4 regions of the Arthrobacter agilis genome follow, and region 1 is predicted to be linked to each of the others. Evidence: riboswitches for the same ligand, from Rfam matches in the RefSeq annotation. Region 1 holds a riboswitch; each other region holds the start of a gene.
The links. Region 1 has a riboswitch for S-adenosylmethionine ahead of QFZ50_RS00920 (LLM class flavin-dependent oxidoreductase). Riboswitches for the same ligand answer to the same signal wherever they lie in the genome.

Region 1 (5,767 bases):
CGGGCCGGCGGTGAGCGCCTGGGTCGAGGCCGTGGCTGCCGACTTCGGTGGGATCGACGCCGTCGTGAGCAATGTCAGCGCCCTCGCGTTCGCGGACACCGCTGAGAACTGGGAGGCGAGCCTGCGGGTGGACCTCCTGGGGACGGTGGGTCTCGTCAAGGCGTCGCTGCCGTACCTGGAACGCAGCGCGATCCCGTCGATCACCGCGATCTCGAGCGTGTCCGGTCGGGAGGTCGATTTCGCGTCCGGCCCGTACGGCACGGTGAAGACAGCGCTCATCGGCTACATGGCGGGGCTGGCATTCCACCTCGCAGGGCAGGGTATCCGTGCCAACACGGTCTCGCCCGGCAATACCTACCACGCGGGCGGGGCATGGGAGGGCATCGAGCAGGGCAACCCGGAACTCTTCGCCACGGCGATGGGCCTCAACCCGACGGGCCGTATGGGTACACCGCAGGAGGTGGCGGACGCCGTCGTGTTCCTCGCCAGTCCCCGCTCCAGCCGGACCACCGGCGCCAACATCCTGATCGACGGGGCCCTCACCCGCGGCATCCAGCTCTGACGGGCCTGGTCCCGCACGGGATCCGATCACCGGAACGACGAAGGGCGCCGGATGTCCCGGCGCCCTTCGGTGGTTCCCTCTTCGATGTCCGTCACCTCGGCCCGGCCACCAGGGTGGGGTGACCCGTGGCAGGTTGCCCGAAGCCGGTCACCTGTTCCTGGTGACCCGCGCGGCTACTTGGCCAGGAAGCGGAGCAGAATCTCGTTGACCTCGGCCCCATGGGTCCACAGGAGGCCGTGCGGTGCGCCCTCGATCTCCACGTACTCGGCGGAGGGCAGGCGCTTGGTGAACTCGCGGCCGGTCGAGTCGATCGGCAGGATGCGGTCCTCGGTGCCGTGGACGATCAGGGACGGTACGGTCACCTTCTCGACGTCGGAGCGGAAGTCGGTCAGCCAGGAGTCGACGACGGCGAAGGACGCGTACCAGGACGAACCGGCTGCGACGTTCCAGGCGTTACGGAGTACCTCCTCGCTGAGCCGGTTCCCGAGGAAGGCGTCGGTGTTGAAGAAGTCGTTGTAGAAATTGCTGAACCAGGCGTAGCGGTCCTCGATCGCTGCGCTGCGGATGCCGTCGAACACGGTGGACGGCACGCCCGACGGGTTGTCGTCGGTCTGGAGGAGGAACGGCTCGAGGGAACCGAGGAAGGCGGCCTTCGCTACGCGTGCCTCACCGTAGGTGCCGATGTAGCGGCCCACCTCGCCGGTGCCCATCGAGAATCCCACGAGGACGACGTCGTTCAGGTCCAGGGTCTCGAGGACGGTGTTCAGGTCTGCGGCGAAGGTGTCGTAGTCGTAGCCGGTGGTGGGCTTGCTGGACTTGCCGAACCCGCGGCGGTCATAGGTGATGACGCGGTAGCCGGCGTTCAGGAGGGCGGCGGTCTGCTTCTCCCAGGAACCGCCGTCGAGGGGATAGCCATGGATCAGGACGACAGGCTGACCCGTTCCGTGGTCCTCGTAGTAGAGCTCGATGTCCGTGCTGTTCTCGGTGCCGACCTTGATGGAAGCCATAGTGCTGATCCTTGTCTCGAGAGGTGAGAACGTTCGTTCTCGCCGGTGCTCACACTGTATAGAACGATCGTTCTCTGTTCAAGTAGAATGGGAATATGAATATTTCCGAGGCGCGCACCCGCATCGTCGCGACCGCCGACGAGCTGTACAACGCGCGGGGGATCCAGGCCGTGGGCATGGACGAACTGCGGACCGCGGCCGGTGTCTCGCTCAAGAAGCTGTACCAGGAGTTCCCGTCGAAGAGCAGCATCGTGATGGCGGTCCTCGAGCGGCGACACAGGTCGTGGGCTGACGGGCTGGACGCCAAGGTCCGTCAGGCAGCTGCTCCGCGCGACCGGCTCCTCGCGATCTTCGACTACCTCGCCCAGTGGTTCGCCGAGGATTCGTTCCGTGGATGCGGGTTCATCAACAGCTTCGCCGAGCTCGGCGCGGTGAGCTCCGAGGTGGCCGAGTACGCGCGGGAGCACAAGGCGTCGTTCCAGGAGTACGTCGCACGACTGGCAGCGGAGGCAGGTGTGCCGGCGTACCTCGCACCGCAGCTCTCGATCCTCGCTGAGGGTGCTCAGACGACGGCGGCGATCGCAGGAACGGCAGAAGCCGCCCGGCAGGCGCGGGGCGCGGCCGAGGTGCTGATCGACGCTGCGCTCGGTGCCAGGGACAGCAGGGCTGCCTAGCCCACCAGGTCCTGGTACTCGGGGTGCTCTTCGATGAACGCCGCCACGAATTCGCACTGCGGCACCACCGTGAGGTGCTGCCCCCGGGCATCGTCGAGTGCGTGGCGGATGAGTGTGCTGCCGACTCCTCGGCCCTCGACCTCCTCGTCGACCACGGTATGGGTGAAGACGATCGTGGTCCCGGACCGTTCGTACGCGGCGATGCCGGCGGATTCGCCGTCGAGGGTGGCGACGTAGCGGTTCTCGGCCTCATTGTTACTGACCTGGACGTCGTCGTTTCCGGAGTGCTCGGTGCTCATGGTGTCACTGTGGCACCCGTTGCGGAGGGTGGTCAATGCGGCCGTTCTGCATGCCCGGGCACCTTTCTGAACCCGCTACCGTGCCGGGGTCTGCCGGTCGGCTGTGCTGCTGTCCCGTAGCCAGGTGAGGGCTTCGCTCTCCGAGGTGAAGTAGCGCGTCGTGGTGGGGGAGCGGTGGGAGAAGCCCGACATCACCTCGTCGACGGCGTCGGCCCCCACGAGGGCTACCCGTGTGAAGCCTCGATACGCGGCCATGCCCACGCGCGCCTCGGGGGTGATGCCGGTGATGCCGTGCATGTGGACCAGGAGGGGGAGGGCTGTGGGGCCGTGGAACTCCGCGAGGGCGCGGGCGGCGGCGACGGCTGCCGAATGCGTGATCTCGACGCCCCTGTTCCATCGCAGTCTGAGGATTCCCCTGTCGAGGTGCGCACTGAACGAGTCCATCCGGTCCTTCTGGGAGAAGCATGGGCAATGGGTTGCAGCGTAGCAAGGACCTCCCCCGACATCGGTTCGCTGTCCACAGGTGCCCATCCCCGGCGATGGCGGACGTGCACGATGTAGCGTCTGATCCATGACTCTGAGCATTCTGGTGACAGGCGCGAGCCGCGGGATCGGTGCGGCCATCGCTCATGAACTGGCTGGACGGGGACACCGTATCGCCGTCCACTCGGGACGCGACGCATCGGCAGCGGCGGCAGTCCGGCGGGATCTTCCCGGTTCGGGTCACGTGGATGTGGTCGGCGACGTGGGGGATCCGGAGGCGTGCCGGAGCATCGTGGACGGTGTGGTGCAGAACCTCGGCGGCATCGACGTGCTGGTAAACAACGCCGGCATCTTCGAGGCGCACCCCATCGCGACGACGTCCTACGAGGACTGGCAGCAGGCCTGGCGACGCACACTGGACGTGAACCTGATGGGCCCCGCGAACCTGGCATGGCTGGTGGCGCGTCACCTCCTCGATCGTCCTGCGGGCCCGGACGGTGGCCGCCTGGTCTCCGTAGGGTCTCGGGGGGCCTATCGTGGGGAGCCCGTCACTCCGGCCTATGGCGCGAGCAAGGCGGCGCTGCATGCCATGACGCAGTCGCTGGCCGTTGCGCTGGCGCCGCACGGCATCCTGGCGGCGGCAGTGGCTCCGGGTTTCGTGGAGACGGACATGGGCAGGACTGTCCTCGACGGCCCGGATGGTGACGCGGTGCGGGCGCAGAGCCCCTTCAATCGGGTGGCGACGCCGGAGGACATTGCGCAGACCGTCGCCTGGCTCGCCACGGATGCTCCGATCTGGGTCAGCGGCACTGTCGTGGATGCCAACGGTGCGTCCTACCTCCGCTAGCAGTCCCACCTGCCGGCGCAGTCTCCCGGTAGCCCTCACCCCTTGCTGACCGTGACGCTCTGTGACAGGCGCGTCTGGACGGTGATGCGGGAGGGCGCCTACGCTCGTCACCAGAATCAAGAGTTCCAACGCAAAACCCTGGTTTGTTGGACGGCAACCCTCTCGCTGTAGTGGGGTGCCCCAGGTGAGGATTCGGCCCGGGTTGAACCAGCCGGGCAAGTATGGCGCTTCCCCACGGCAGTGCCCCGACGTGAGGATCTCCCATGCCCGCAGCACCGCGCCGTATCCGCTTCAACGCTTTCGACATGAACTGCGTCGGCCACCAGTCGCCCGGTCTCTGGCGCCATCCGGAGGACCAGTCGTGGCGCTACAAGGACCTGCGCTACTGGGCAGATCTGGCGAAGACGCTCGAGAAGGGCCTGTTCGACGGCATCTTCATCGCGGATGTCCTCGGCACCTACGACGTCTACGGCGGTTCCAACGAGGCGACCCTGCGGCAGGGTACGCAGACCCCGGTCAACGACCCGTTCCTGCTCGTGTCAGCCATGGCGCTCGTCACCGAGCACCTCGGCTTCGGTGTCACCGCCGGTACCGCCTACGAGCACCCGTATCCGTTCGCCCGCAGGCTCTCCACGCTGGACCACCTCACCAACGGCAGGGTCGGCTGGAACGTGGTCACCGGCTATCTGCCCTCCGCCGCGCGCAACATGGGCAACGAGGACCAGCTCGAGCACGACGAACGCTACAACCACGCGGACGAGTACCTCGAGGTCCTCTACAAGCTGCTCGAGGGATCCTGGGAGGACGACGCCGTCGTGCGTGACCGCGAGAGCGGTGTCTTCACGGACCCGGCCAAGGTGCACGACATCAACCACGACGGCACCTACTTCACCGTCCCGGGCATCCACCTCAGCGAGCCCTCGCCGCAGCGTACTCCCGTCATCTTCCAGGCCGGGGCGTCCTCCCGCGGGATCGCCTTCGCCGCAGGCAACGCCGAGGCGGTCTTCGTGGGTGCGCCGAGCAAGGAGATCCTGAAGGACGTGGTGCGGAAGATCCGAGACGCCGTCGAGGCCGCGGGGCGCGACCGCTACTCGGTGCGGATCTACACACTGCTCACCGTCATCACGGACGAGACGGAGGAGAAGGCCCGGGCGAAGCACGCCGAATACCAGAAGTACGTCAGCTACGAGGGAGCGCTCGTGCTGGTCTCCGGCTGGTTCGGCGTGGACCTGTCCGCCTACGGCCCCGACGAACCGCTCGGCAACGTGAAGTCGAACGCCATCCACTCCGCTGTCGCCACCTTCCAGAAGGTGAACGACGACGGCGCGCCGTGGACCGTGCGGGACATCGCCGAGTGGGCCGGGATCGGTGGGCTGGGTCCGCGGATCGTCGGGTCGGGCGAGCAGGTTGCCGACGAGCTCCAGGCATGGGTGGAGGAGACCGACGTCGACGGGTTCAACCTGGCCTACGCCATCACACCCGGCTCCTTCGAGGACGTCATCACCTACGTCGTCCCGGAGCTCCAGAAGCGTGGAGCCTATCCGACGGAGTACGCCGAGGGGACGTTGCGCCAGAAGCTGTTCGGCAAGGGTGACCGGTTGCCGGAGGAGCATCGGGGCGCGAGCTTCCGCCTCCAGCCGGTCCGTCCCTGACAGGGCGGGCGTCCGGTATCCCGTCCGCTTGCGTCCGGACGGGCGCTGGGTCCACAGCTGCCGGATATGTCATGCAGCAGTCGGGAATAGGCATGCGCTGCGGGCTGAACACCTTCCCGTGGGTGGTCAGCACCCGCGACCGGGGACTAGCGTCGGAACCAAGACATCCGACGACCCGAAGGAGTTCCCATGTCACGCGTAGCCATCATCGGTGGGCACGGAAAAGTAGCGCTGCACCTCACG
Region 2 (5,767 bases), 3.5 Mb from region 1:
CGCCACCTTCGCCAGCCCGGCGAGGTCCGCGATCTCCCCGGAGGGGTTCGCGATGACCTCGGCGTAGACGGCCTTGGTGTTCTCCCGGATGGCGGCCGCGTAGTCCGCGGGATCGGTTCCGGGCACGAAGGTGGTCTCGATGCCGAAGCGGCGTAGCGTGACGTCGAGCTGCGTGACGGTCCCGCCGTACAGCTGCGAGGCGGCGACGATGTGGTCGCCCGCCTGGCACAGCGCCGCGAAGGTGATGAACTCGGCGCTCATGCCCGACGCCGTCGCCACCGCGCCGATCCCGCCCTCGAGGGAGGCGATGCGCTCCTCGAACGCCGCGACGGTGGGATTGCCGATGCGCGAGTAGATGTTGCCGTACTTCTGCAGGGCGAAGAGGTTGGCGGCGTCGTTGGTGTCCTTGAACACGAACGACGTCGTCTGATAGATCGGCACGGCGCGTGCGCCGTGCGTGGCGTCGGGGGTGCCGCCGGCGTGCAGGGCACGCGTGCGGAAGCCGAAGGAACGTTCTGCCATCAGATACCTGCCTTGGTGGATTGGTGAACTGTCAGGGTGGCGTCCGGATCGAAGTCGACCCCGGCTGCGCGTGCGGCGTCCGCCTCGAGCTGCCGCACAATCGGGAGGATGTCCGTGCCGAAGGCGGCGACCTCCTCCTGGAAGTGCAGGTAGCAGGTGAGGAAGAGGTTCACGCCGATCTTCTTGTACTCGACGATGCGCTCCGCGATCTGCTCGGGCGTGCCGATGAGCTGTGTCTTGAAGCCGTCGTTGTACTGGACGAGGTCCTCGAACGTGGAGTCGGCCCACATGCCCCTGCCGTCCTTCGTCGAGGCGCCGGCTTCCTGGACGGCGTCGCGGAAGCCCTCGACGGCGGGGCGGTGCGCCTTCTCGACGATCTCGCGCAGCGTGTCGCGTGCCTCCCGCTCGGAGTCACGGGCGATGACGAAACCGTTGAGTCCGTACCGCGGGGTGCGGCCGGCCTGGGCAGCGGAGGCCCGGACGCCCGCGATGTTGTCCTTGAAGCCCTCGAGGTCCTTGCCGTTCGAGAAGTACCAGTCGGCTACCCGGCCGGCGGTGGCCTGGGCCGCGGTCGAGTTGCCGCCGAAGAAGACCTCGGGGTGCGGGCGGCCGGGGACGTCCACGGGGCCGGGGCTCAGGGTGAAGTCCCGGATGTCGTAGTACTTGCCCGCCTGGCTGTAGCCCTCCTCGGTCCACAGGCCGCGCAGCACGCGGATGAACTCCTCCGTGCGGACGTAGCGTTCATCATGCTCGAGCCAGTCGAGGCCGAAGTTCACGAACTCGTCCTTCAGCCAGCCCGAGACGATGTTGACGGCGGCACGGCCGTTGGAGATGTGGTCCGCGGTGATGATGAACTTCGCCAGCACGCCCGGGTGCCACATGCCGGGATGGACCGCGGCGATGACCTTCAGCTTCTCGGTCGCGGCGAGCAGTGCGAGGGAGAACGACGTCGCCTCGTGCTGCTTGTCCGCGCCGTAGGAGGCTGCGTAGCGGGTCTGCGACAGGGCGTACTCGAACCCGGCGTCCTCGGCGATCCGGGCGAGCTTCCTGTTGTAGTCGAAGTCCCAGCCCGTCCGCTGCTCGATGGTCGAGACCACGAGGCCACCGCTCACGTTGGGCACCCAGTAGGCGAATTTCAGGGGGGTCGACAGGTCGGCGACGCTCATGGATCCTCCATCGGTCTGGCAGTAGCACCCTTCTGTCGCCGCAGGGGATGCGGAGGCCAGGGTTGCTGCGGCGTCAGTGAGCCAGATCTCTCGGCCGCTCGGGATGGTCAGATCGAGTGTGACACCGAGGCGCCGGGGAACCAAACAATGTGTCCCCGTGTGAGGGCGTCCCTCGACCGCCGCGTTCTACGTCCCGAAGACGAACCACGAGGCACAGCGCCAGATCGCGCAGCTACGGTCCGCGGGAGACCGTGCGACGGCCGATCGCCTCAGCGCCATGGTCTCCACGCTGCAGGCCGTCTGGATCCCTCCGCCGGGGGATGGTTCCCCGAGCAGGCCCTCGGCCTGATCCGGAACGCCGGCGCACCCGTCCGGCGCTGATGCGGCAGGGGTGTGTGCGGGCCCACGGAACCGCGCACACCCTGCCCGCCTAGGCTGGGGGCATGGAGAGCTGGAAGTCCGCGCAGCGTGCCCACGAGCGGAGGCTCTGGAGCACGCTGGTCTGCGTCGGACTGGCGCTGGTCCTCGCCCTGGCCAGCAGCCTCCTGGCGGCCGTGATCAGCGCGGACCCGGCGGTGGGCCCCTGGTTCTACCTCCAGCAATCGGTGCTGCTCGTCCTCAGCGTCGCAGGCACGGCGCTCGCGTTCCGCCGGCGGCGCTCGGCCCGCACGGGAGGGGCAGGGTAACCGGCGTTATGCGAATGTGACAAACCGTCCGAGCAGTGGCTATGTTCTTCTGGTGCCTCAGCCTATGTGGGGCGCTCCTGGACGGAATGCCGAGCCCTGCCGTCGTCCCGGATACGATCACCTCACGGCGGGGACGGGGGAACCACAGGTCCAGTGGACGCGCAGCAAGAGCTGACGCCGTCCTTGGGGTTAAGCCGCACCACATCGCTCACCAGTTGATGCACGCGGCCGGGTGACTCCCATCCGAACCCGACAGCTCACCCCGCAGGCATGGGAGAGGTATAAAACCATGTCACGAAACATCTCTTCGGCGCGCCACCGTGCCGTTATCGACGGCAATCTCGCGCTGCAGGGACTGTCCCGCGCCGCGAAGGCCCACGCCACCACGATCGGCCGCCCCGTCGCCATCGTCGCCGTCACGTCGGGCCTCGCGCTGAGCGTCGTCGGCACCGCCAACGCCGGTACCTACACCAGAGCAGGGCACGACGACCGCACCCGCAGCTGTGGCAGCTCCTGCCGCTCCGGCCGCAGCTCCTGCCGCTCCGGCGGCAGCTGCAACCGGCACGACCCACACCGTCGTCCCGGGTGACACCCTCGGTGCCATCTCGGCCTCGTACGGTGCGGACCTGACCGCGGTCCTCGCGGCCAACGGGCTGTCCCTGGCCTCGATCATCTTCCCGGGCGATTCCATCGCGATCCCCGCGGGTGGAGCGGTCCAGGCGCAGACGGTCTCCGTTCCCGTCGCCGTCGCTCCTGCCGCTCCCGTCGAGCAGGCAGCGGTCGTCGCACCGGCTCCTGTCGTGCAGCCGGCAGCAGCCGTCGCCCCGGCCCCGGCCGTGTCGGCAGCTCCTGACTCGGGCGTCTACCTGGCCTCGGCCGCCGTCACCCCGGCGGCCGCCCGCGGCGTCGGCGGAACCCTCCTGGCATCGGCGCAGGCGCAGCTTGCCGCCGGAGCCGTCCAGGACTGCACGGTGCTCGTGGAGAACGCGCTGCGTGCCGCCGGCATCGCCGTGGGCGATCTCGGCCCGTCGCAGTTCTTCCAGTACGGCTCGACCGTGGCGACCCCCGCCCCCGGCGACATCGTCATCACCGGCGGCCACGTGGCCATCTACGCCGGCGGTGGCCAGGTCATCAGCAGCGGGATGAACGGTTCGAACCTCACCATGCAGCACCCCCTCTCGGATCTCGCGGGAGCATCCTTCGTCCGGGTCTGATACCTGAACGAACCACACACGGGAAGCGGCGGGTGCTTGGACGGGGCGCCTGCCGCTTCCTTCTTTTAACGGGTGTTCCTCAGACCCGCGCGGCCAGGACGTCCTGGATCCCGGGGATGCACCCCTCGTTCTGCAGGGACGTGGTGTCCCCGAGCGGCGTGCCCTCGTACAGCTGGGTGAGCAGGCGGCGCATGATCTTCCCCGACCGCGTCTTCGGGACATCGGGCACCACCACCACGGCCGCGGGCCGCGCGATCGGCCCGATGGCGGCGGCCACATGCGCGCGGAGCGTCGCCGGGACGTCGATCTCCGGGTCCGCGCCCGCCGCGAGGACCACGAAGGCCGCGATGGCGTGACCCGTCAGCGGGTCCGGGACCGGGCAGGCGCCGGCCTCGGTGACGAGCGGGTGGGCCACGAGCGCCGATTCGATCTCGATGGTGGACAGGCGGTGGCCGGAGACGTTGATCACATCGTCGACGCGCCCCAGGATCCAGGTGTCGCCGTCGTCGTCGTACCGCGCTCCGTCACCCGCGAGGAACCAGCCCTGGGCGGCGAACTTCCGCCAGTAGGAGTCGAGGTAGCGCTGCGGGTCCCCCCACACCGTCCGGGCCATCGCGGGTCCGTGGCGGTCGACGACGATCAGCCCCTGCTCGCCCGGCGGGACAGTCCGGCCGTCCTCGTCGACGATGCGCGTGCTGACCCCCGGCAGGGCGCGTGCAGCACAGCCGGGCTTGAAGTCGGTGTCGGTGGGGCTGGGGGAGAGCACCGTGGCGCCGGTCTCGGACTGCCACCACGTGTCGACGACGGGCACCTCGTCGCGGCCGAGGTTCCTCCGGAACCAGCGCCACGCCTCGGGGTTCACAGCCTCGCCCACCGTGCCCAGCAGGCGGATGCTCGAGAGGTCGTAGCCGGCCGGGACGCCGTCGGGGAACCAGCCCATGAGCGAGCGGACGAGGGTGGGGGCGGTGTAGTAGCTGGTGACGCCGTAGCGTTCGATGATCTCGAAGTGGCGGCCCGGGTGCGGCGTGTTCGGGGTGCCCTCGAAGATCACCTGCGTGGCCCCGTTGGACAGCGGCCCGTACAGCTCGTAGGTGTGGGCGGTGACCCAGGCCAGGTCCGCGGTGCACCAGTGGACGTCGCGGTCCCGTGCCGTGGGATCGGGGTTGCTGAAGAGGTGCTCGAAGCTCCACGACGCCTGGGTGAGGTAACCGCCCGAGGTGTGCACGAGGCCCTTCGGCTTCCCCGTGGTCCCCGACGTGTACATGATGAACAGCGGCGTCTCGGCGTCGAACGCCTCCGGCTCGTGGTGCGGCGAGGCCGTGTCCACGACGTCGTGCCACCAGACGTCGCGGCCCTCGGTCCAGGCGACCGGGGAGCCCGTCCGGCGGACCACGAGGACGTGCTCGATACTGTTCCTGCCCGCGACGGCGGCGTCGGCGTTGTCCTTGACCGGGACGGCCGTGCCGCGGCGGTACTGTCCGTCGGTGGTGACCAGCAGTTTGGCCCCGGTGTCCTCGACGCGGAAGCGGAGCGCCTCGGCCGAGAACCCGCCGAACACGAGGGAGTGCACGGCCCCGATGCGGGCGCAGGCCAGGGTGACGACCACCGTCTCGACGAGGACCGGCAGGTAGACGACCACGCGGTCGCCCCGCCCGACGCCGAGGGCCAGGAGCGCGTTGGCGGCGCGGGACACCTCGTCCTGCAGTTCCGCGTAGGTCACGCTCCGACGATCGCCCGGTTCGCCCTCGAAATGGAGCGCCACCCGGTCGCCGTTGCCGGCACGCACGTGCCGGTCCACGCAGTTGGCCGCGACGTTGAGCCTGCCGCCGGCGAACCACTCGAGAACGGGCACGCTGAGCGTCCCGTCCTCCCGGGGCGTGGCCTTCCGGAACGTGTGGAGGGTGTCCCACGGTGTGTCCCACTCGAGCCGCTGGGCCTGCTCCGCCCAGAACGCGAGCCGGTCTGCCTCGTCCTGCAGCACCGCGGGGTCGTCCGTCGTTCTGGGTCCTGCCGCGCCTACGCCCATCGCCGCACCGCCCATCGTTCGGCGATACCGAGGAGCGCGTCCGTCGTCTTGCCGATGACGGCCAGCAGGATGATCGCGAGGATGATGCGGTCCACGCGTCCCGTCTGCTGGGAGTCCGTGAGGAGGAAGCCGAGTCCCATCGAGGACGCGATG
Region 3 (5,767 bases), 2.6 Mb from region 1:
CCGAAGCGGACCCCCGTCAGGACACTGGAACCGACGCGGTACCTAGAGCACGTCCGAGAGGAACGACTTCAGGCGCGGCGTCTGCGGGTCGTCGAAGACGGCGGCCGGAGGGCCGGTCTCCACGACCACCCCGCCGTCCATGAACGTCACGGTGTCCGAGACGTTGCGCGAGAAACCCATCTCGTGCGTGACGACGACCATGGTCATGCCCCCGGCCGCGAGGTCCGCCATGAGCGCGAGGACGCCCTTCACGAGTTCCGGGTCCAGGGCCGAGGTCGCCTCGTCGAAGAACATCACCTCGGGGTCCATCGCCAGGGCCCGGGCGATCGCGACGCGCTGCTGCTGCCCGCCGGAGAGGTTGCCCGGCCGGGCGTCGGCCTTGTGCTTCAGTCCCACGAGGTCCAGTTGCGCGAGGGCCTTCTCCCGGGCCTCGTCGGCGGACATCCTCCGGAGCTTGCGCAGCGCCAGGGAGACGTTGTCCAGCACCGTCTTGTGCGGGAAGAGATTGAACTGCTGGAACACCATGCCGATACGCCGGCGCAGCTCGTCCGGGTTGTCCTTGAGCACGGACCGGCCATCGAGCAGGATGTCCCCCTGGTCGGGTTCGATCAGGCGGTTCAGCACGCGCAGCAGCGTGGACTTCCCCGACCCGGACGGGCCGATGACGGACGCCGTCGTGCCCTGGTCCACGTGCAGGTCGATGCCGCGCAGCACGTGGTTGGACCCGAAGGACAGGTGCAGGTTCTGACCCGTCAGGGTCCCGGATTCCTGGATCTTCACGCCTTCGCTCCTTCACCGATCTTCGCGGCCAGTTCGTCCGGTTCGGGTTTCTGCTTCTTGCCCACGCGGAGCCGGTTGTCGATGAAGTTCACGAGGTGGGTCAGCGGGATGGTCAGGCACAGGTAGAACAGCCCGGCCGCGATGAGCGGTGACAGGTTGCCGGTGTTGCTCGCCGCGTCGTTGCCGACCCGGAAGAGCTCGCGCTCACTGGCCACGAGGCCGATGAAGTAGACCAGAGAGGACTCCTTGATGAGCGAGATGAACTGGTTCACCAGGGCGGGCAGCACGCGCCGCACGCCCTGGGGGACCACCACGAGCTGCATGGACGCGCTGTAGCTGAAGCCCAGGGCGCGCGAGGCCTCCAGCTGTCCCTTCTCCACGCTCTGGATGCCGGAGCGGAAGATCTCGCCGATGTACGCCGAAGCGATCAGCGAGAGGGCGAGGATGCCCAGCGGGTACGGACTGGTGCTGCCCGTGAGCTGCCGGAGGATCGGACCCAGTCCCAGACCGATGAGCAAGATGATCACGACGGCGGGGAGCCCGCGGAAGATGTCCGTGTAGATACGCGCGATCCAGCGGAGCACCCGGTTGCGGGAGATCCCCATGATCGCGAGGATCATGCCGACGATCGTTCCGATGATCCCCGAGGCCAGGGCGAGCATGAGCGTGTTCGGGAGTCCGACGGTCAGGAGGTCCGGCAGGACGGCGACCATCGCCTCCCAGTCGAAGAAGGTCTTTCCGAGTTGTTCCAGGGCGTCCATGCAGGGACCGCTACTTTACGTCCACGGCTTTGCTGCCGGGCTTCCAGTCGGTGGGCATCTCGCGGTCCGGGTACCACTCCTGGGTGAGCTCGGTCCACGTGCCGTCGGCGATCACGGCGTCGAGACCCGCGTTCAGGGCATCGATGAGCGGCTGGTTCTCGCTGTTCACGGCGTACGCGGTGAAGTTCTCGGTGTTGATGATGGTCTCGGCGATCGTGGTGTCGTCGCCCTCCTTCACCTGGCCGGTGGCCTGCTGCGACGGTGCCACCCAGGCGTCCACCTGCCCGTTCTTCACGTTGGCGTAGACGGTGTTGTAGTCCGGGAATCGTACGGGTTCGAGGCCCAGGGTGTTGGTGACGTAGTCGTCCTGGACGGTGCCCTGGACCACGCCGATGCGCGTGCTCTCGGACAGGGAGTCGAAGCCGGTGACGGCGGAGTCGGTCTTCGCGACGACGGCCATGTAGCCGAAGTCGTAGCCGTTGGTGAAGCCGACGTTCTCGCGGCGGGCCTCCGTCGTGGAGATCGAGGAGGATCCGACGTCGTACTGCTTGTTCTGCACCTGGGCGAGGAGCGCCGAGAAGTCGGTGGAGGCGAACTCCACCTCGAGGCCCAGCTTGTCACCGATGGCGCGCAGCAGTTCGTTGTCGTAGCCGGTGAAGACGCCGTCCTTCAGGAAGATGTTCGGCGGGGCGTCCGAGAGCGTGCCGACACGCAGCGTGCCGTCGGTGATCAGGCCGAGGCCCGCCGTGTCGATCTCCTCGATCGGGGTGGTGGTCTCGGTCGTGTACTGGTCGAGCGACTGCTGGTCGCTGCCGGCCAGGGCGTCGGTGGTCTCGGTGGGTTCGCTGCTGCTGCTGCTGCCGCAGGAGACGGTGAGGGCGAGCAGGGGGACGGCGAGGGCCGCGAGGACCTTGCGGGAGAGGTTCATGGTGTCCTTCGTGCTGGCGGGCCCGGATGCGGGCCCACGGGGTGGGGTGCTGGGCGACGCCGGAGACCGGCGGGAGGGGACTGCTGGCTGCTGGGTGACATGCTCGCTGTTCTGGGCTGTGCGCGTCTGTGGCGGGCGGCCCCGGACGACACACCGGGACAGGACCGCACGACGCCGTACTTGCCTACCGGGGGACTGGACCCGGCGGCCGAATCTTCACCTGGAGCACCCCACTACGGGAGAGGGTTGCTGTCCAGCCGGCCAGGGCCTGAGGGCTGGAACTCTTGATTTGAGCAAAACGCTAGGGCAGCACGGAGCGCCGGGTCAAAACGGGACGGCGGCCGATCCGCCCCTTGACGCGGAATTCCGCGCATCAGGGCGCGCGATGTGGCGGAAATTACACGAAACGGTCCACGAGGTCGGTGAGTTCGGCGGTCAGGGCGGCGGAGGTGCGGAGCTCCTGCCCGTCGAGGGAGAGGACGGGCGCGAGGAGCCGGATGCTCGAGATGAGCCACACGGCGTCGGCCTCGAAGAGGTGGTGCGGTTCGAGCGGTCCGTAGCCGAGCTCCCAGCCCTGCCCCTTCGCCGCAGCGAAGAGCGCCGCCTGCGACGTGCCGGCCAGGATGCCGCTCTCGAGCTGCGGCGTGACGAGCGTCTTCCGCCCGTCGCGCTCGCGGGCGAGCAGCACGGTGGACGTGGGCCCTTCGAGGACCTTGCCGTCGGAGGAGGTGAAGATGACGTCGTCGGCGCCGGCGGCCTTCGCGTGGCGGATCGCGGCCATGTTCACGGCGTAGGAGAGGGTCTTGGCTCCCATGAGCAGCCAGGGCGCGCGCTGCGCCACGGTGCTGTCGTACCCGCGTTCGAGGAGGAGGACCCGCAGGCCCGCCGCGCGCTGCGCCAGCGTCGCCGCCGGGACCGGAGCCACCTGCACCCACGCCGTCGCCCGCCCCGCCCCCTCGACGCCGCGCGTGGCGACGAGCTTCACGACGGCGCTGGTCCTGTCGGGCTCGGCCGCCGCGAACTCGCGCAGGGCCGTGCGGACCGCCCGGCCCCAGGCGTCGGCGCCGGGCACGGCCAGGTCGAGGGCGGCGGCCGACGACGCGAGCCTCGCCAGGTGCGCCTGCTCCTTGCGGGGGGTGCCGTCGACGGCCAGCATCGACTCGAAGACGCCGTCGCCGCGGGTGGCACCGAGATCGGTCGCCATCAGCTGCGGCTGCGACGCGTCGGCCACCCGTCCGTCGTCATGGCCTGGGTCGAGGAACACGAGAACGGTCATGGCCCCCAGCGTAGCGGGCGGCACCGCGACCTCAGGCGAGTCTCACCTTCCGGCTGAACAGCTTCTGCAGCAGGATGAAGGCGAGGAGCAGGGCGCCGATCACGATGCGCGTCCACCAGGAGCTCAGCGTGCCCTCGTAGGAGATGAACGTCTGGACGATGCCGAGGACGAGCACCCCGGTGAGGGAACCGAGCACGTAGCCGTACCCTCCGGTGAGCAGCGTGCCTCCCACCACGACCGCGGCGATCGCGTCCAGCTCCAGCCCCGTGCCCGCAAGGCTGTACCCGGAGAGGCTGTAGAAGGAGAACAGGATGCCGGCGATCGAGGAGCACACCCCGCTGATCCCGTACACGAGGATCTTGGTGCGCGGGACGGCGAGGCCCATGAGCATCGCCGAGGACTCCCCGCCGCCGATGGCGTACACGGTCCGGCCGAAGCGCGTCTGGTGCAGGATGTAGAACGCGACGACGACGACGAGCAGGGCGATCAGGACACCGGGGGAGACGAACAGCTTCCCCACCAGCGGGATCCGCGCCTGGGCCATCGCCGTGAAGAACGGGTCCGTCACGGTGATCGAGTCGACGCTGATCACGTAGCAGAGCCCGCGCGCCAGGAACAGCCCGGCGAGGGTGACGATGAACGGCTGGATCTCGAAGACCTGGATCACGAGGCCCATGAGCAGGCCGAAGGTCGCGCCCGTCAGGAGCACGAGGACGATCACGGCGAACGGGTTCCAGCCGGCCTGCAGGAGGGACGCGGCGATCATCATGGAGAGCGCGACGACGGAGCCGACCGACAGGTCGATGCCCCCGGTCAGGATGACGAACGTCATGCCCACGGCGAGCACGATCAGGAAGGTGTTGTCGATCAGCAGGTTCAGGAAGACCTGGCCGGACAGGAATCCCGGGTACATGGCGGCGCCCACGGCGAACATCGCGAGGAACAGGCCCACCGTCGCGAGGGTGGGGGCGTAGCGCGCCTTGTCCTGGAGGCGGCTGATGCGGGAGCGGTCGAGCGGTGCCGACGTGCGGGTGAGGACGGACATCAGACGGCCACCTTGATCTGGGACTGCTCGGGCACGGGCCGCCTGCGGCGCCCGAAGAGGGTGCGGGCCCTGGTCGACTGCAGCAGGCACACGATGATCACGACCAGCGCCTTGAAGACCAGCGTCGCCTCGGGCGGGATGCCCAGCGTGTAGACGGTGGTGGTGAGGGTCTGGATGATGAGCGCTCCGACGAGCGTCCCCACCAGGCTGTACCGGCCTCCGGCCAGTGACGTGCCGCCGATGACGACGGCGAGGATGGCGTCCATCTCGATGTACAGGCCGGCGTTGTTGGCGTCCGCCGCCGTGACGTTCGAGCTGATCATGAGGCCGGCGACCGCCGCGCACAGGCCGCTGAAGATGTAGACGGTCCACGTGATGGTGCGGGCATCGAGCCCGGCGAGCCGGCTGGCCACCGGATTGATGCCCACCGCCTCGATGAGCGTGCCGAGGGCCGTGCGGCGGGTGAGCAGGCCGGCGACGGCGAAGGCGGCCGCCGCGATGAGGATCGAGATGGGCAGGCCGAGGAAGAACCCGGCGCCGATCGCCTGGTAGGAGTCGTTGGAGACGGAGATGATCTGGCCGTCGGTGACCAGCTGGGCCAGCCCCCGGCCGGCGGTCATGAGCACCAGCGTGGCGATGATGGGCTGGATCCCGATGACCGAGACCAGGAACCCGTTCCACGCCCCGAGGACGAGGCCCGCGACGACGGCGATCGCCACCCCGGTGGCGGCCGTCCGCAGGGACGTCGGATCGGGCGAGCTGTAGATGTACATGCAGGAGATCGCACCGGCGATGGCGGCGACCGCTCCCACCGAGAGATCGATGCCGCGCGAGGCGATGACGAGCGTCATGCCGAGGGCGATCAGGATGGTGGGGGCGCCGTTGCGGAGGATGTCGATGAGGCTCCCGTACAGGTGGCCGTCCTGGACGCGCACCGAGAGGAAGTCCGCACGGAACAGCTGGTTGAGCAGGAGCAG
Region 4 (5,767 bases), 520 kb from region 1:
CCGTGCCCAGGGCCCCGTCGAGGCTCCCGCGCCCGCGCGCCGCGTCGTGGCTCATGAGCGCCTCGGTGAGGATGACGTAGCTGTTGGCGTCGAACCGGTCCACCAGTTTCTCCGCCTGGTGGTCGAGGTAGCTCTCCACCTGGTAGCGCCCCCGGTCGGCGGGCAGGACGGCGCCCAGGGTCTGCTCGCCGTCCTGCTCCGCGCGGCCGAAGCGCGCGTCCAGCTCCTTCTCGGACCGGTACGTGACGTGCGCGATGCGCCGGGCGATGCCGAGGCCCGCATCCGGATGCGGGCCGCCGTAGTAGTCGCCGCCGCGATAGGCGGGGTCGAGCCGGAGGGCCTGCAGCTGTGCCTGGGCGAACGCTATCTGTTCGGCCGAGCTGGCGGCAGTGCAGGCGATGACGGCACACCGGGCCACGCGCTGCGGGAACATCAGGGCCCACTCGAGGGCGCGCGCCCCGCCCATCGACCCGCCGAGCACCGAGTGCCAGCGGTCGATGCCGAGCCGGTCGGCGAGGAGGGCCTCCGCGCGCACGGAGTCGCGGATCGTGACGAACGGGAAGCGCGATCCCCAGGGCTGTCCGTCGGGTGCGAGGCTGGCCGGGCCCGTCGACCCGTAGCAGCCCCCCACCATGTTGACGGACACCACGAAGTAGCGGTCGGTGTCCACCGTGCGGCCGGGGCCCACGAGCGAATCCCACCAGCCCTCCTCCTCCGAGGCCCCGCGGGCCACGTGGGAGCTGCCCGTCAGGGCATGCTGCACGAGCACGGCGTTGGAGCCGTCCTCGTCGAGCCGGCCCCAGGTCTCGAAGGCGAGCTGGACGTCGGGCAGCTCACCCCCGGCCTCCAAGGCCAGCGGCCCGATCGACGCGATGCGCAGGAGTCCGTCTCCCGACGGAGCGCCGTCGATCCCGGGGTGCAGCGGTGCAGCAGGGTAGGCGGTCACGAAGGGCTAGGCTCCTTTGGCGGCGCGGAAGCCCGCGTCGAGGTCGGCGAGGATGTCGTTGATGTTCTCGAGGCCCACGGCCAGCCGGACCAGGCCGGGACGCACCCCCGCGGTGAGCTGGGCCTCCGCGCCGAGCTGGCTGTGCGTGGTGGACGCCGGGTGGATGACCAGCGAGCGGACGTCGCCCACGTTCGCGACGTGGGAGTGCAGCTCGAGGGCGTCGACGAAGCGCTTGCCCGCCTCCAGTCCCCCGGCGATGTCGAAGCTGACGATGGCCCCCGTGCCGCCCGGGCCGTACTTCCGCCCGCGCTCGTACCACGGGCTGGAGGCGAGCCCGGCATAGGCGACGCCCTCGACGTCGTCGTGCCCCTCGAGCCACTCGGCGACCGCCTGGGCGTTCTGGACGTGGCGCTCCAGGCGCAGGCTGAGGGTCTCGATGCCCTGCGCGATGAGGAAGGCGTTGAAGGGCGACACGGCGGAGCCGAGGTCCCGCAGCAGCTGCACCCGGGCCTTCAGGATGTAGGCGAGGTTGGCGCCGAGCGCGCCGCCGACCCCGAGGTCCCGCGCGTAGACGAGCCCGTGGTAGCTCTCGTCGGGCGTGTTGAAACCGGGGAAACGGTCCGGGTACTGCGCGAAGTCGAAGTTCCCCGAGTCGACGATGACGCCGGCGATCGCGGTGCCGTGCCCGCCGAGGTACTTCGTGGCCGAGTGCACCACGATGTCCGCGCCCCACTCGATGGGCCGGATCAGGTAGGGCGTGGAGAGGGTGTTGTCGACGATCAGGGGCAGCCCGTGCTCGTGGGCGACGGCGCTGATGCCCTCGAGGTCGAGGACGTCCTGCCGCGGGTTGGACACGACCTCCCCGAAGAACAGCTTCGTGTTCGGCCGGACGGCGGCGCGCCACTGCTCGAGGTCGTCCGGGTCCTCCACGAAGGTGGTCTCGATGCCGAACTTCTTCAGGGTGTGCTTGAAGAGGTTGTAGGTGCCGCCGTAGAGGCTGGGGCTGGCCACGATGTGGTCCCCGGCCTCCGCGATGTTGAGGACCGCGAAGGTCTCCGCGGCCTGCCCCGAGGCGAGCAGCAGCGCGCCGACGCCGCCCTCGAGGCTCGCGATCCTCGTCTCCACCGCTTCCTGGGTGGGGTTCCCGATGCGGGTGTAGATAGGGGCGAGTTCCGTCAGTGCGAACCGGTTGGCAGCACTCTCCGCACTCGGGAAGACGAACGACGTCGTCTGGTAGATGGGGAGCGCACGCGCTCCCGTGGCTGCGTCCGGCACCTGGCCGGCGTGGATCTGGCGTGTCTCAAAGGACCAATCGTTGGACATGGTGCTCCCTGTCGAAAGGGCTCCTCCTCGTCCGCTGCCCCGCCGGCGGACTTGCCGCCCCGGGACCTCGGCCCCGCAGGAGCCCGCGCTTGCGCGGCGCCGGTCTGGCGCCGCACCTGGTCCTCACCCGGGGCACCCCACCGCGGTTGGAGGGTTGCCGGCCAGCAAGCCGGGGCTTCGTGCTGGCACTCATGACCTGCATTCATGAAAGCCCATGCGGGCGGATCCGGCAACACGTATGACATTGCGTGAAGTGGTGCCCCCGGCGTGCCCGCGGCGGGCGATGCGGCGGGCAGGACGGCGGACGGAACCGAGGGCGATCCCGGGGGCGAAACCGAGGGCGATGTCGAGGTGGCGGGAGGTGCGTCGAGGGGCGCACAGGGCGCGGGAACGGGAGTAAGGCAAGCCTTAGTCGAGACGCACATCACTTAGTGCAACACTGTCGGCATGCGCCTGGACCACGTCTCTTACGCCTGTGAACCCGATGGACTCGCCGCGACGGCCGACCGTATCTCGGCCCGGCTCGGCATGGAGCCCGTGAAGGGCGGTGTGCACCCGCGCTTCGGCACCCGCAACATGATCTTCCCCCTGGCGAACGGCCAGTACCTCGAGGTCGTCGAGGTCCTCAACCACCCCGCGTCGGACAAGGCCCCCTTCGGTCAGGCCGTCCGCGCCCGCTCCGAGGCCGGCGGCGGCTGGATGGGCTGGTGCGTCGCCGTCGACGACCTCGGGCCGTTCGAGGAGCGCCTCGGCCGCAGCGCCGTCCCCGGCAACCGCAAGTTCCCGGACGGCCAGGAACTGACCTGGCAGCAGATCGGCATCAAGGGCCTGATCGCGGACCCGCAGGTCCCCTACCTGCTCCGCTGGGACGACGGCACCGAGGACCTCCACCCCTCCAAGGCCCGCCCCGCGTCCGTCAAGCTGGACTGCCTGACGATCGCCGGCTCCTCCGAGCGCGTCACGGAGTGGCTCGGCACGGATGTCGAGGCGACGCTCGACGGCGTCCAGGTCCAGTGGATCGCGCCGAACGGCACACCCGGCATCATGTCGGTGACGTTCGAGACGGCCGACGGGCGCATCGAGATCTAGCAGTCGGTCGGGCATCGGCCCGGACGACGCGGAAGGGACCGGACGATTCGTCCGGTCCCTTCCTCGTTCCCGCCTCCGGTGGAGGCGCGGACGGCCCGCGGAGAGCCGCCCGGATCAGGCGTGGGTGTAGGTGAGGCAGTCGGCGGCCTCGGCGCCGGGGCCCACCTTGACGGCGGGGGCGCTGCACAGCAGGTCGTGGTTGAAGGAGCATTCCGCACGCTGGCAGGCGCCGACGTGGGCCAGCATCTTCGGCAGGCCACCGCTGACGGACGTGTCGATGAACGTGGCGCAGGACGCGTGCTCCTCGGACCCGGACACCGTGATGGCGACGGCCGTACAGCCGTCGTGGTTGAACGAGCAGTTGTGGACACTGCACTCGGAGACACTCGTGACGACGCTCATCGTTCCTCCTGGTTCACATCCGTAGCGGCCCGGCTGGAACCGCGGTTCAATTCCGTGAATGAAGTCACTGTAGCACCGCGATCACCCGATAATTTAGTCACGATTCGTGCGCGCAAAGAAGCAAAGCAAGGCTGTCCTTGGTCATCCGCCGATGCCGATGGCGGGCCCGAGGAGCGCGAATCCGACGAACCCCGTGGTGTCGATGAGCGCATGCGCGACGACCAGCGGCATGACCCTCCGGGTCCGCGTGTAGAACCACGCGAACAGCAGGCCCATGAGCACGTTCCCGATGAACGGGCCGAACCCCTGGTAGAGGTGGTAGCTGCCGCGCACCAGTGCGCTCGTGAGGACGATGGCCGGGGTGGACCAGCCGAGTTCCCGCAGCCGGATGAAGAGGTAGCCCACCACGATGACCTCCTCGAGCACGGCGTGCCGTACCGCGGACAGGACGAGCACCGGGACGGTCCACCAGTAGGAGTCGAGCGCGGCGGGCACCAGCGCCGTCGTGATGCCGAGGGCGCGCCCGCCGGCATACACGCCCAGGGTGCCGACGCCGATGACGAGCGCCAGGCCCACACCGAAGCCCACCGTGCGCAGGGGCTTCTCGAAGGTGAAGCCGAGCCGGCGGAAAGCCGAGACGCCGTGCCCGCCGAGCAGGAACAGGACGAGCGCCACCGGGACGAGCGCGAAGAGGATGTCCAGCAGCTGGTAGGTGAGGTCGAAGGACGGCCGGTCGTTGAGCACCGGGTTCAGGGTGGTGGTCTGCCCCGCGAGCGGCCCCCGCGAGAGCTTCTCCGCCAGGTTCACCACCGCGTACACCCCGGACTGGCCGAGCGAGAGCCCGAAGACGATCAGCACCTCCGCCGTGATGCGCCGCTTCCGTGCCGCGGCGTCGGGCTGGGGGCGGTCGGCGGTCGACGCGGCGGCGTGTTCTGCAGGCATGGCGCTATCCTCGCAGCGGCCGCCGGGGATTCCCAGTCGGAGCTCCGTGCCCGGCGGGTCTACCGCACGCGGCGGCCGGCCTTCCAGACGGCGTGCACGAGCGGCATCCCCGGGCGGTAGGCGAGGTGCGTGGCCGACGGCGCGTCCAGCAGCTGCAGGTCGGCCCGGTGCCCGACGGCGAGGGATCCGACGGCGCGCCGGCCGTCCGCGTCGTCGCCGGTGTGGCGGCGCAGGGCGAGCGCCCCGCCGTAGGTCGCGGCGCGGACGGCCTCGTGCACGGTGAGGCCCATCTGCAGCACGGCGGTGGCGACGCAGAAGCCCATGGAGCTCGTGTAGGAGGTCCCCGGATTGCAGTTGCTGGCCAGGGCCACCTGTACACCGGCGTCGAGCAGTCTCCGGGCGGGCGGGAAGGGCTGGCGCGTGGAGAGGTCGCAGGCGGGCAGGCACGTGGCGACGGTGCCGGGCGTGCCGTCCCCGGCGAAACCGGTCCAGGTGCCGGCGAGCGCCTCGACGTCGCCCTCGGACAGGTGATTGACGTGGTCCACGCTGGCGGCGCCGAACTCGACGGCGAGCGCGACGCCGTCGCCCGGGCCCAGCTGGTTCCCGTGGACGCGCAGGCCGAGCCCGGCCGCGGCGCAGGCCTCGAGCACGTGGCGCGACTGGTCCCGGGTGAACGCCCCCGTCTCGCAGAAGACGTCGGCCCAGCGGACGTGGGGCAGCACGGCGTCGAGCATGGGCCCGGCGACGAGGTCCGTGTAGGCGTCGGCGTCCCAGCCCTCCGGCACGAGGTGCGCGCCGAGATAGGTGACCTCGTCCACGGCGCCGGCGGCCAGGCGGGCGCTGCGGGCCTCGTGGGCGACGTCGAGCCCGTAGCCCGTCTTCGTCTCGAGGTAGGTGGTCCCGCCCGCCGCGGCCTCCGCGACGCGGGCGAGGAGCAGCCGCATGAGGTCGTAGTCGCCGGCGGCGCGTGTCGCCCGGACGGTCACCGCGATGCCGCCCGCCGCGTACTCCTGCCCCGCCATACGTGCCTCGAACTCGGTCGTCCGGTCGCCCGCGAACACGAGG

Region 2: linked by a shared signal. The riboswitch ahead of sfnG (dimethylsulfone monooxygenase SfnG) and the one ahead of QFZ50_RS00920 (LLM class flavin-dependent oxidoreductase) in region 1 are both predicted to bind S-adenosylmethionine.
Region 3: linked by a shared signal. The riboswitch ahead of QFZ50_RS13190 (ABC transporter substrate-binding protein) and the one ahead of QFZ50_RS00920 (LLM class flavin-dependent oxidoreductase) in region 1 are both predicted to bind S-adenosylmethionine.
Region 4: linked by a shared signal. The riboswitch ahead of QFZ50_RS03070 (bifunctional o-acetylhomoserine/o-acetylserine sulfhydrylase) and the one ahead of QFZ50_RS00920 (LLM class flavin-dependent oxidoreductase) in region 1 are both predicted to bind S-adenosylmethionine.

The regions. Positions count from the first base shown of each region.
Region 1 covers NZ_JAUSXO010000001.1:187,959-193,725, forward strand. Annotated here, with positions in the region: gene QFZ50_RS00890 (SDR family NAD(P)-dependent oxidoreductase) at 1-562, shown strand, start outside; gene QFZ50_RS00895 (alpha/beta fold hydrolase) at 736-1,569, opposite strand; gene QFZ50_RS00900 (TetR/AcrR family transcriptional regulator) at 1,665-2,243, shown strand; gene QFZ50_RS00905 (GNAT family N-acetyltransferase) at 2,240-2,542, opposite strand; gene QFZ50_RS00910 (SpoIIAA family protein) at 2,618-2,986, opposite strand; gene QFZ50_RS00915 (SDR family NAD(P)-dependent oxidoreductase) at 3,114-3,872, shown strand; SAM riboswitch class IV at 3,987-4,100, shown strand; gene QFZ50_RS00920 (LLM class flavin-dependent oxidoreductase) at 4,136-5,524, shown strand; gene QFZ50_RS00925 (SDR family oxidoreductase) at 5,714-5,767, shown strand, end outside.
Region 2 covers NZ_JAUSXO010000001.1:3,668,633-3,674,399, forward strand. Annotated here, with positions in the region: gene QFZ50_RS17335 (O-acetylhomoserine aminocarboxypropyltransferase/cysteine synthase family protein) at 1-522, opposite strand, end outside; gene sfnG (dimethylsulfone monooxygenase SfnG) at 522-1,688, opposite strand; SAM riboswitch class I at 1,693-1,798, opposite strand; gene QFZ50_RS17345 (hypothetical protein) at 2,132-2,374, shown strand; cyclic di-AMP (ydaO/yuaA leader) riboswitch at 2,452-2,660, shown strand; gene QFZ50_RS17350 (hypothetical protein) at 2,664-2,963, shown strand; gene QFZ50_RS17355 (LysM peptidoglycan-binding domain-containing protein) at 2,878-3,588, shown strand; gene acs (acetate--CoA ligase) at 3,668-5,614, opposite strand; gene QFZ50_RS17365 (ABC transporter permease) at 5,605-5,767, opposite strand, start outside.
Region 3 covers NZ_JAUSXO010000001.1:2,833,075-2,838,841, reverse strand. Annotated here, with positions in the region: gene QFZ50_RS13200 (amino acid ABC transporter ATP-binding protein) at 43-780, opposite strand; gene QFZ50_RS13195 (amino acid ABC transporter permease) at 777-1,541, opposite strand; gene QFZ50_RS13190 (ABC transporter substrate-binding protein) at 1,552-2,469, opposite strand; SAM riboswitch class IV at 2,641-2,759, opposite strand; gene QFZ50_RS13185 (aminodeoxychorismate lyase) at 2,867-3,745, opposite strand; gene yjfF (galactofuranose ABC transporter, permease protein YjfF) at 3,777-4,790, opposite strand; gene QFZ50_RS13175 (ABC transporter permease) at 4,790-5,767, opposite strand, start outside.
Region 4 covers NZ_JAUSXO010000001.1:707,457-713,223, reverse strand. Annotated here, with positions in the region: gene metX (homoserine O-acetyltransferase MetX) at 1-946, opposite strand, end outside; gene QFZ50_RS03070 (bifunctional o-acetylhomoserine/o-acetylserine sulfhydrylase) at 953-2,269, opposite strand; SAM riboswitch class IV at 2,350-2,466, opposite strand; gene QFZ50_RS03065 (VOC family protein) at 2,717-3,358, shown strand; gene QFZ50_RS03060 (DUF1540 domain-containing protein) at 3,473-3,760, opposite strand; gene QFZ50_RS03055 (CPBP family intramembrane glutamic endopeptidase) at 3,902-4,702, opposite strand; gene QFZ50_RS03050 (amidohydrolase family protein) at 4,762-5,767, opposite strand, start outside.